One region of the Veillonella nakazawae genome, then DNA from elsewhere that is predicted to be linked to it. Evidence: a T-box and tRNA genes for the amino acid it is inferred to sense, from the RefSeq annotation. Region 1 holds a T-box; the other holds one or more tRNA genes.
What was found. A T-box is a leader RNA that pairs with one kind of tRNA and senses whether it is charged. The one in region 1 lies ahead of thrS (threonine--tRNA ligase), so its partner is inferred to be a tRNA-Thr.

Region 2: it encodes a tRNA-Thr, which carries the amino acid that the T-box ahead of thrS (threonine--tRNA ligase) is inferred to sense. The anticodon was not compared.

Annotation. Positions count from the first base shown of each region.
Region 1 is NZ_AP022321.1:748,629-753,835, forward strand. It holds gene VEIT17_RS03305 (DUF4911 domain-containing protein) at 1-218, shown strand, start outside; gene VEIT17_RS03310 (hypothetical protein) at 280-1,269, shown strand; T-box leader at 1,519-1,750, shown strand; gene thrS (threonine--tRNA ligase) at 1,823-3,733, shown strand; gene VEIT17_RS03320 (MFS transporter) at 3,950-5,155, shown strand.
Region 2 is NZ_AP022321.1:1,641,314-1,646,520, reverse strand. It holds gene VEIT17_RS07610 (hypothetical protein) at 1-683, shown strand, start outside; gene brxF (BREX-3 system P-loop-containing protein BrxF) at 712-1,176, shown strand; gene VEIT17_RS07600 (undecaprenyl-diphosphate phosphatase) at 1,251-1,745, shown strand; tRNA gene VEIT17_RS07595 (tRNA-Thr) at 1,854-1,929, shown strand; tRNA gene VEIT17_RS07590 (tRNA-Tyr) at 1,939-2,023, shown strand; tRNA gene VEIT17_RS07585 (tRNA-Met) at 2,029-2,104, shown strand; tRNA gene VEIT17_RS07580 (tRNA-Thr) at 2,137-2,212, shown strand; tRNA gene VEIT17_RS07575 (tRNA-Met) at 2,218-2,294, shown strand; gene tuf (elongation factor Tu) at 2,537-3,724, shown strand; gene VEIT17_RS07565 (nitric-oxide reductase large subunit) at 3,902-5,207, shown strand, end outside.

The DNA of each region.
Region 1 (5,207 bases):
ATTTAGCAACCTCTGGGGAAGAGGCGTATGTGTACTTTCATCTTGAACCGAAGCATACGAACTATATCAATCGCATCATTGAAGGCTATGAATACTTAGGGGTTATGACATCTATTGATGTAAATGGACGTTGTATGCTAAGGTGTACACCTTCAATACGGCCCTTGGCTATTGAATTATTAAGTAGTCTATCGGATTATGTCACTATCGAGGATTAATATAATATTTTTATAATTACATCAAACTGTTTAGACCTAGTAGAGAAATGAGAGTATATCTATGAAACAATCTATGTTGAAACGTGCATTATTAACAGCTTGCCTTAGTGTTTCTATGGCGGGCGTAGCTATGGCGGGCCCAGTAGGTCCAGTTGTCATTCCTCAAGCAGGGGATGTAGTAGTTATCAATCATGGTCCTGATATGACCTTCACTGGCAATATTAACTTTGATGTGGAAAGCCAAACTAATAACAACTTACAAATTGGTTCCTCTGTGATTCCTAATGTTGTATATGGTGCAGCGTTCAATAAAACTGGTGCGCCAGATACAATTATCCCAGCTCAAACTTACGTGTATGTAGGCACAAAAGATGGGGCGAATGCTTTCACTGAGGCTAGCGATGCTGACAAAAAAGGTGCTAACTGGAATGTAGAAACCTTGAAAAAAACTAAATCTGGTGACGTGCAATTGGCAAGCCGTGGCATTCCTGAAAAGCCATTGGCAAATCAAGTAGCAACTATTAAAGATTCCATTATGCTTAGCGCCGTAGACCTCAGTACAACAGAGGTAGGCCGAAACAGCAAGGGCGTTCTATACATGACTGTTCCTAAAGAATTAAAATTGACTGCTGACACAGGTATTCCTGAAGATGTGCGCGAAACAATGCCAGCTATGTTCCGTGGTAAAATGGGTGATTCCCTCATGGTGAATCTCATGCCTTTAAATGAAGAGGAAAAACAACAATTAGCGACAAACCCACATAATGCAAATACAATCGTATTCAACCGTGGTATGAGCATGGCAAAAATGATTGGTTCCTCTGCACGTACAAGTAAAGTGTACACATATATGAAGGATCATTATTTGAACCTCGTTATCGTAGCAAAAGATTACGACGATAACGGTGCTCGTGGTAGTGGTGTTATGATGGTTTCTAAACAAGATAATTCTAACGATGTACTCTTAATATTATACAAAGGACCAGACCTTTCCAATAGCAAATTGGAAAAAGTAATTGGCGCTATGTTATCTACAAACTTCAAACGCTAATAATCTAGTCTATGTACAATGTGCTATAGTACAGCCACATTAGTTAGCGTATATATGATAATCTTAATAAACGGCTTGAGTTTCATATGTACCCCCTTTTAATGGACAACCCGTAATGGGGGTACATATCAGTTATATTGGGCCGTTTTTATATGATGTGTTTGAAGGCGTTTCTTTAATTTATAGAATTTATGAAATTTACTATTGAACCGTATTGAATTTTTTAATTCTCTATGATACTATAATCTAGTAAAAGTTATGCAAAGGACATGATTCTCATATCCCTGTGTACCAGAGAGAGGCAGATGCTGGAAATGCCTTACACATATATTAGAGTTACCCCCTTTAAACTGATTTGTCGAACCTAAGTAGGCAAATACGGCCGCCACCGTTATCGGGCTTAATGAAGTGAATTACTATACATATATATTTGTATAGGTAGTTAACTAGGGTGGAACCGCGAATGATCTTCGTCCCTTGTTTGTAGGGATAGAGGGTCTTTTTTTATTACCAAAATCCAACTATCCTAGTTTATAAATTGGAGGAAAGAAAAATGGCAGATGTAAAAATCATTTTACCTGATGGTAGTGCAAAGGAATACGCTGCTGGCACTACTCTTGGGGAAGCAGTAAAACAATTATCTAACAGCTTGGCTAAAAAAGTACTAGCTGCTAATGTAAATGGTGAATTAACAGACCTTCGGGAAGAATTAGTCGACGGTTCTGAAGTAGCGTTCTTAACATTCGAAGAAGATGGTGGTAAACATACTTTGCGCCACACAGCTTCTCATATTTTGGCTCAAGCGGTTAAACGCTTATGGCCTGAAGCTAAATTGGCTATCGGTCCTGCTATCGATAAAGGTTTCTACTATGATATCGATATGGAACATACTTTGACTCCTGAAGATTTAGGCAAAATCGAAAAGGAAATGAGCCGTATTGTGAAAGAAAACTTGCCTATCACTAAATCTGTAATGTCTCGTCAAGAAGCTATCGAGTTCTTCAAATCTAAAAATGAAGACTACAAGGTAGAATTAATTGAAGATCTTCCTGAAGATGCTGTTATCTCTTGCTATGCGCAAGGCGATTTCATCGATCTTTGTGCAGGCCCTCACGTGGCATCCACTGGTAAGGTAAAAGCTTTCAAATTACAAAGTATTGCAGGTGCATACTGGCGCGGCGATGAAAAGAACAAAATGTTGCAACGTATTTACGGTACAGCATTTGAAAAGAAAGAAGAACTAGATGCATACCTTCATATGCTTGAAGAAGCGGCTAAACGGGACCACCGTAAACTTGGTAAAGAACTTGGTTTGTTCGTTATCAAAGAAGAAGGTCCTGGCTTCCCATTCTTCTTGCCAAAAGGTATGGCTCTTCGTAACGAATTAGAAAACTTCTGGCGCGAAGTACATCATGATTTCGAATATGATGAAATCCGCACACCAATCATCTTGAATAAACAATTGTGGGAAACATCTGGTCACTGGGAACATTACCGTGAAAATATGTATACTACAATCATTGATGACGAAGAATATGCAATTAAACCTATGAACTGCCCAGGCGGTATCTTGGTTTACCAAAACGAAATGCATTCCTACCGTGACTTGCCACTTCGTTATGCAGAACTTGGCCTAGTTCATCGTCATGAATTATCTGGCGCACTACACGGCTTATTCCGCGTTCGTGCTTTCACACAAGACGATGCGCACGTATTTATGTTGCCTGAACAAATGCAATCCGAATTGATGAAAGTTATCGAATTGTTCGATCGTATCTATAGCCAATTCGGTTTGAAATACCATGTTGAATTGTCTACTAAACCAGATAATGCAATGGGTGATGATGCAATTTGGGAAGCAGCTACAGAAGCATTGCGTAACGCTATCGAAGCAAAAGGCATCGATTATGTTATCAACCCTGGCGACGGCGCATTCTACGGCCCTAAACTTGACTACCATATCGAAGATTCCTTGGGACGTACATGGCAATGTGGTACTATCCAATTGGATATGAACTTGCCTGAACGCTTCAACGTAGAATATATCGGTGAAGATGGTCAAAAACATCGTACTATCATGATTCACCGTGCATGCTTTGGCTCTATGGAACGTTTTATCGGTATCTTGACTGAACACTATGCTGGTGCATTCCCAACTTGGATGGCACCTGTTCAAGTGAAAGTATTACCTATCTCCGAAAAACACGTGGAATACGCTAACCAATTGGCAAAACAAATGCGCCATGACTACGTTCGCGTAGAAGTAGACGATCGCAACGAAAAAATTGGTTACAAAATTCGCCAAGCACAAATGGAAAAAGTTCCATACATGCTCGTTGTTGGCGATAAAGAAATGGAAGATAATTCCGTTAACGTACGTAAACACGGCGGCGACGAATTAGGTACAGTTCCATTTGACGAATTCTTCAACTCCATTAAAATTGAAATTAAAGAACGCAACTAATTGACTATTATGACTCATCCATCAATATTACCGATGGATGAGTTGTCATGTTTGAAATTGTTATAATCTAATTTCTTATATGCATCAAAATAAACAGATATAAATTTAGCCTCCATATACTAAAGCCTTTCATTAGACTTAAGTCTAGGCGTTGGCCATTTGTATAGTGGGGACTATCTCTTTAATTGTTACCTGTGAGTAGCGAAAGGAAATAGTATGAAAGAAGTAAATTCATATGGCTGGAAAGCCGTTATTGGTTCCTCCATTGGTTATGCTATGGATGGTTTTGATCTCTTGATTTTAGGCTTTATGTTGACCTTAATCTCTGGAGATTTAGGCTTGACCACTGGTCAAGCAGGTTCTTTGGTTACGTGGACCTTGGTTGGTGCCGTACTTGGTGGTTTCATCTTCGGTACCTTGTCAGATAAATTTGGTCGCGTTCGCGTATTGACTTGGACTATCGTGCTATTTGCGGTATTTACTGGCCTCTGTGCTTTTGCTCAAGGCTATTGGGATCTTCTTATCTACCGTACAATAGCAGGTATTGGTTTAGGTGGTGAATTTGGTATTGGTATGGCACTCGCTGCTGAAGCTTGGCCTGCTCAACATCGTGCAAAAGCGACAAGTTATGTTGCTCTTGGTTGGCAATTAGGCGTGTTGGCTGCTGCTTTGTTAACACCATTACTCATTCCTTTCATTGGATGGCGTGGTATGTTTATGGTTGGCATTATTCCAGCACTAGTTGCTTGGGTATTCCGTGCGAAACTACATGAACCAGAAATCTTTGTACAAAGTAAAGAAGATAAAGAGCATTCACATACAAACTCTTTCAAGTTATTAGTAAAAGATGTAAGAACTACAAAGACATCTATTGGTGTTGCTATTTTAACATCTGTTCAAAACTTTGGTTATTACGGTATTATGATTTGGTTACCTAATTTCTTAAGTAAGCAATTAGGTTTCTCTCTAACAAAATCTGGTTTGTGGACAGCAGTTACTGTTTGTGGCATGATGGTAGGTATTTGGTTATTTGGACGCTTAGCCGATAAAATAGGTCGTAAACCTACATTCATCCTATTCCAAGTATGTGCTGTAGCATCTATTTTAATCTACTCTCAACTATCTGATCCAACAGCCATGTTATTTGCCGGTGCTATCTTAGGCGCCTCTGTAAATGGTATGATGGGTGGCTATGGTGCCTTGATGGCAGAAGCCTACCCAACAACTGCCCGTGCAACGGCTCAAAACGTACTATTTAATATCGGTCGTGCTGTAGGCGGCTTTAGCCCAATGGTAGTAGGCATGATCATCTCTATGTACTCCTACCAAGTAGCAATTGCATTCCTAGCTATTATCTACGTACTAGATATTCTAGCAACTGTATTCTTAATCCCTGAACTTAAAGGTAAAGAATTAGAATAATATAGTGAATATCTAAAAGGCTCTGTCTCATGACAGAGCCTTTTGGTTTATA
Region 2 (5,207 bases), 890 kb from region 1:
GTAGCCCTATTGCGATGTGGCGTGATTTGAAAAATGAAAGTTATATCTTCCTATATGAAGGTCATTCCGAAAATTCATGGTCTCGAAAAAAGGAATTTAATAGCTCGATAGAGAATACAAATAATAATAGCCAACAACAATCTATGCTAGGACAACAGAAAGAATATATTGCTTTCACCATCAAACAAAGCAATGTAGAGGCTGTTGATATGATTAGTGGTCAAGTATGGCCAAGATTTGGATTGCCTAAAGCTCCAGTATATGATTTTCAAGCAGGTAAATTGACTGCTGATGATTTTGTGTTGCGTGGCTATAAATTAAATGATTATTTTGTTAATGATCCCAATAATGATTGGAAACATCAAGGTATGTTGTTTGGGTCCACATTTATTGGATATAACGAATATGGCGTGAGTGTTGATAAAAAAAATCTCATCAATCGTGTTCTATTAAATATTTACACGCCTACTCGTCGCGGTATTGCGATGGGGGATACTAAATACTTATTGCTCTTTGTATATGGTATGCCTACTCGTATTGTTGAATCTACAACAAATGCGGGCACATCTACTGTATATGAATATAAAAATCCAGCGGCAAGCGACTCATATTTACAGTTTGCCCTAGATGATAAAAACCAATATATCAAATCCGTTATGTTATCTGACCGTCCAGTTAAGTAGGAACGGTTACAGCGAGGAGGCAAGGGATATGGTTACAGTTCAAGATGTAAGAGAACGTTGGGAACAAATTCAAGGTGATGATGAACGTATATTGTTTATCGTTGGTGGTCCTGGTTCTGGTAAAAGTTTGTTGATTCGTGAATTATCTGAACAAAAAGGTTGGAAGTACTTAGAGGCAAAACAACTTATTGAAGAAGAGTTTTTATTAGTACCTCGTGATGAAAGACCACAACTTGCAGAAGAAGTAATTCGTCGTGCATTAAGTCGCAGTGATACAGAAGTTGTTCTTATCGATGGTATTAATGTATTGTTTGCACCGATATTAAATTTAAATCCTCTTGAACTATTAAAGACTATTAGTAAAACATATCCGATTGTTGTAGGTTGGCGTGGTCATCTCGAAGGTGATCAATTATACTTAGAACACAATAATGATCCAAAACATGCGGTAGTGACAATCACTAAACCTGATCGTGTTATGGTTATTGATTAATAGAGTTATATTGATTGTTGAGGGCATTATATATTGCCATGAGTTATGACCGCATATAAAAGGCAGGTGATATCATGGACCAATATGTAATTGCCCTCATTTTAGGTATTATAGAAGGAATAACAGAATGTATACCTGTATCTAGTACAGGGCATATGATTATTATTGGGCCGATTCCTGTGATAATAGGTCTTTTGGTAGGCGCCCTTTTTATGATTTATGCAGAAAAAAGACGAGTGACTACAAGACTGGTAGATTCTGTAAATAATTTATCTATATACCAATGCTTCCAGATTGGGCTCTATCAAATGCTCTGTTTGTGGCCTGGATTTTCGCGGTCTGGCGCTACCATTGCAGGGGGCATGTTAATCGGTTGTACTCGAAGAGCTGCTGCTGATTTTTCGTTTATCATGGCTGTACCAGTCTTTATCCTCCTTTGGGTATTATCGGATAATAGTGGCTATATTAGCAATTATCTATCTTTATCTATGATTGCCAATGAGGAAAAAATGAAGTTTAAAAAGTTTAGAAAAAATACTTGCATAGGGTATCGTTTCATGTTATTATGATTAAGCACTAAGGGATACCGCAGTGAACGAAAAAAACTTCAAAAAAGTTTTTAAAAAGTTCTTGACACTTAGTGGGACGGATGATAAAATACATCTTGTCGTAATGATGCTGGCGTAGCTCAATTGGTAGAGCAGCTGACTTGTAATCAGCAGGTTGTGGGTTCAATTCCTATCGCCAGCTCCATTTTATTTTGGAGGGATTCCCGAGCGGCCAAAGGGAGCAGACTGTAAATCTGCCGTCTTCGACTTCGAAGGTTCGAATCCTTCTCCCTCCACCATTTATAGCGGGGTGGAGCAGTTGGTAGCTCGTCGGGCTCATAACCCGAAGGTCGCAGGTTCAAGTCCTGTCCCCGCAACCACAAAAATTCACAGTGAAATGATCGTTCATTGTGCTGGTGTAGCTCAGTCGGCAGAGCGTATCCTTGGTAAGGATAAGGTCACCGGTTCAATCCCGGTCACTAGCTCCATACATGGCGGCATAGCTCAGTTGGCTAGAGCAATCGGTTCATACCCGGTGTGTCCGCGGTTCAAATCCGTGTGCCGCCACCATTAAACCTCACATTGATGAGGATTTTTTTATTTCTCCATAAAATATAAATTGAAGCTGATGAGTGTAAGGATTACATTTGTCAGTTTTTTTATTTTAGAAGAATATTTGTATTTTTAGAAGTTTTTCTATATATGGTATAATAATGTATAAGGGAATCTTATATTCCATTGATAAATTAGGGTTAATATATTATATTAATACTAGAATGTAATTTGTTTTTGTGAAGGAGGATACAATCCTAATGGCAAAAGAAAAATTTGAACGTACGAAACCGCATGTTAACATTGGTACAATCGGTCACGTTGACCATGGTAAAACTACTTTGACAGCTGCAATCACTAAAGTATTGGCTGAAAAAGGCCAAGCTGATTTCCAAGATTACAGCATGATCGATAAAGCTCCAGAAGAACGTGAACGCGGTATCACAATCAACACTGCACACGTTGAATACGAAACTGAAAACCGTCACTATGCACACGTTGACTGCCCAGGCCATGCTGACTATGTTAAAAACATGATCACTGGTGCGGCTCAAATGGACGGCGCTATCTTGGTATGTTCCGCAGCTGACGGCCCTATGCCTCAAACTCGCGAACACATCTTGTTGGCTCGCCAAGTTGGTGTTCCTGCAATCGTAGTATTCTTGAACAAAGCTGACATGGTTGACGATGAAGAATTGATCGAATTAGTAGAAATGGAAGTTCGTGAACTTCTTTCCTCCTACGAATTCCCTGGCGACGAAGTACCTATCGTTGTAGGTTCCGCTTTGAAAGCTTTGGAAGGCGACGCTCAATATGTAGCTAAAATCGACGAATTGATGGCAGCTGTAGACTCCTACATCCCAACTCCAGTTCGTGATACTGACAAACCTTTCTTGATGCCTGTGGAAGACGTATTCACAATCACTGGTCGTGGTACAGTAGCAACTGGCCGTGTTGAACGTGGTCAAGTAAACGTAGGCGACACAGTAGAAGTTGTAGGCTTGAAAGAAAAAGCTGAACAATACGTAGTAACTGGTCTTGAAATGTTCCGTAAAACTTTGGATTCTGCAGTAGCAGGTGATAACGTTGGTGCATTGCTTCGTGGTGTAGACCGCAAAGACATCGAACGTGGTCAAGTATTGGCTAAACCAGGTTCCATCAAACCACATACAAAATTCAAAGCAGAAGTATACGTATTGACTAAAGAAGAAGGTGGCCGTCATACTCCATTCTTCTCCAACTACCGTCCACAATTCTACTTCCGTACAACAGACGTAACAGGTGTTGTAAACCTTCCTGAAGGTGTAGAAATGTGTATGCCTGGCGATAACGTAACAATGGATATCGAATTGATCACTCCAATCGCTATCGAAGAAGGTCTTCGTTTCGCGATCCGCGAAGGTGGCCATACAGTAGGCGCTGGTGTTGTAACTGAAATCGAAGGTTAATTCATAATCTTTGTAGTAAATAGGACCCCAATTGGGGTCCTATTTTTGTATTAATTTATATATTGTTTATTGTATTTGTAACCAAAGATACAGAATTATTCTACTAATAGTGCTATTATTACCTCAAGGAGAGCAAAGGCTCTCCTTTTGTGTTTTTATAGAAAAGGAGGTAATGTGATGGGTGAATACAAAAAGTATTGGATAGCCGTAGTAGCCGTTCTTATTATTGGTTTTTCTATTCTTGGTTATCTAGGTACTGATGTGTATCATCAAGCACCGCCAGTGCCGACTGCGTATGTATCTCAAGATGGACAGGTCTTGTTCACTAAGGAAGATATTTTACATGGTCAATCGGCATGGCAATCTACAGGTGGTCAATCGGTAGGGACCGTTTTAGGTCATGGCGCATATCAAGCGCCTGACTGGACAGCAGATTGGTTACATAAAGAAGTATCCGTGATGTTGGATATTAAATCTCAAGAGGCCTTTGGAGCTCTTTATGACCAATTGGGACCTGTACAACAAGCAGCTGTTAAAGAAGTTGTGAAAAAAGAGTATTTAGGTAGTGCAGTCCGTGAAGATGGAACTGTTGTTTTATCTCCAGAACGAATTACGGCAATGAATTTAACTGGTCGTTATTTTGTTGAGTTGTACGGTGATAATCCTGATTTAACATTGACTCGTGATCATTTTGCGATGAAGGATAACACGTTACCTGAGTTACAAGATCGCATTGATATGGCACGCTTCTTCTTCTGGACTACGTGGATGGCATCTACCCAACGTCCTGGTACCGATGCGACATACACTAATAACTGGCCACATGAACCTTTATTGGATCACAATCCGACACCTGAAAGTGTTGCCTGGTCTGTTGTGAGTGTCATCATTTTATTATGTGGCATAGGTGTAGTTGTATGGTTATGGGCCTTTGGTAAAAAGGACGACGAACATGCATTGGTTCCGCCAGCAGAAGATCCAATTAGCAAGATTACCTTAACTCCATCTCAACGTTCATTAGGAAAATATTTATTTACAATCCTAGCATTATTCTTATTCCAATTGGGGATGGGTGGTATCATTGCTCACTATACTGTAGAAGGTCAAGCGTTCTATGGTATTCCTTTAGCTCAATATTTCCCATATTCTATTGCCCGTACATGGCATATTCAGGCATCTTTGTTCTGGATTGCGATGGCATTCTTGAGTGCTGGTCTATTCTTGGCACCAATCATTAATGGTGGTAAAGATCCTAAATATCAAAAGCTTGGGGTGAACATCTTATTCTGGGCTCTTGTAGTTCTTGTAGTAGGTTCCTTCGCTGGTACATATTTAGGCGTAGCACATCAAATTCCAGCAGCGTGGAATTTCCTTCTCGGACACCAAGGTTACGAATATATCGAGTTAGGTCGTATTTGGCAGTGGATTGAATACATTGGTATTTTATTCTGGCTTGTACTCATGATACGTAGCATTATTGGTG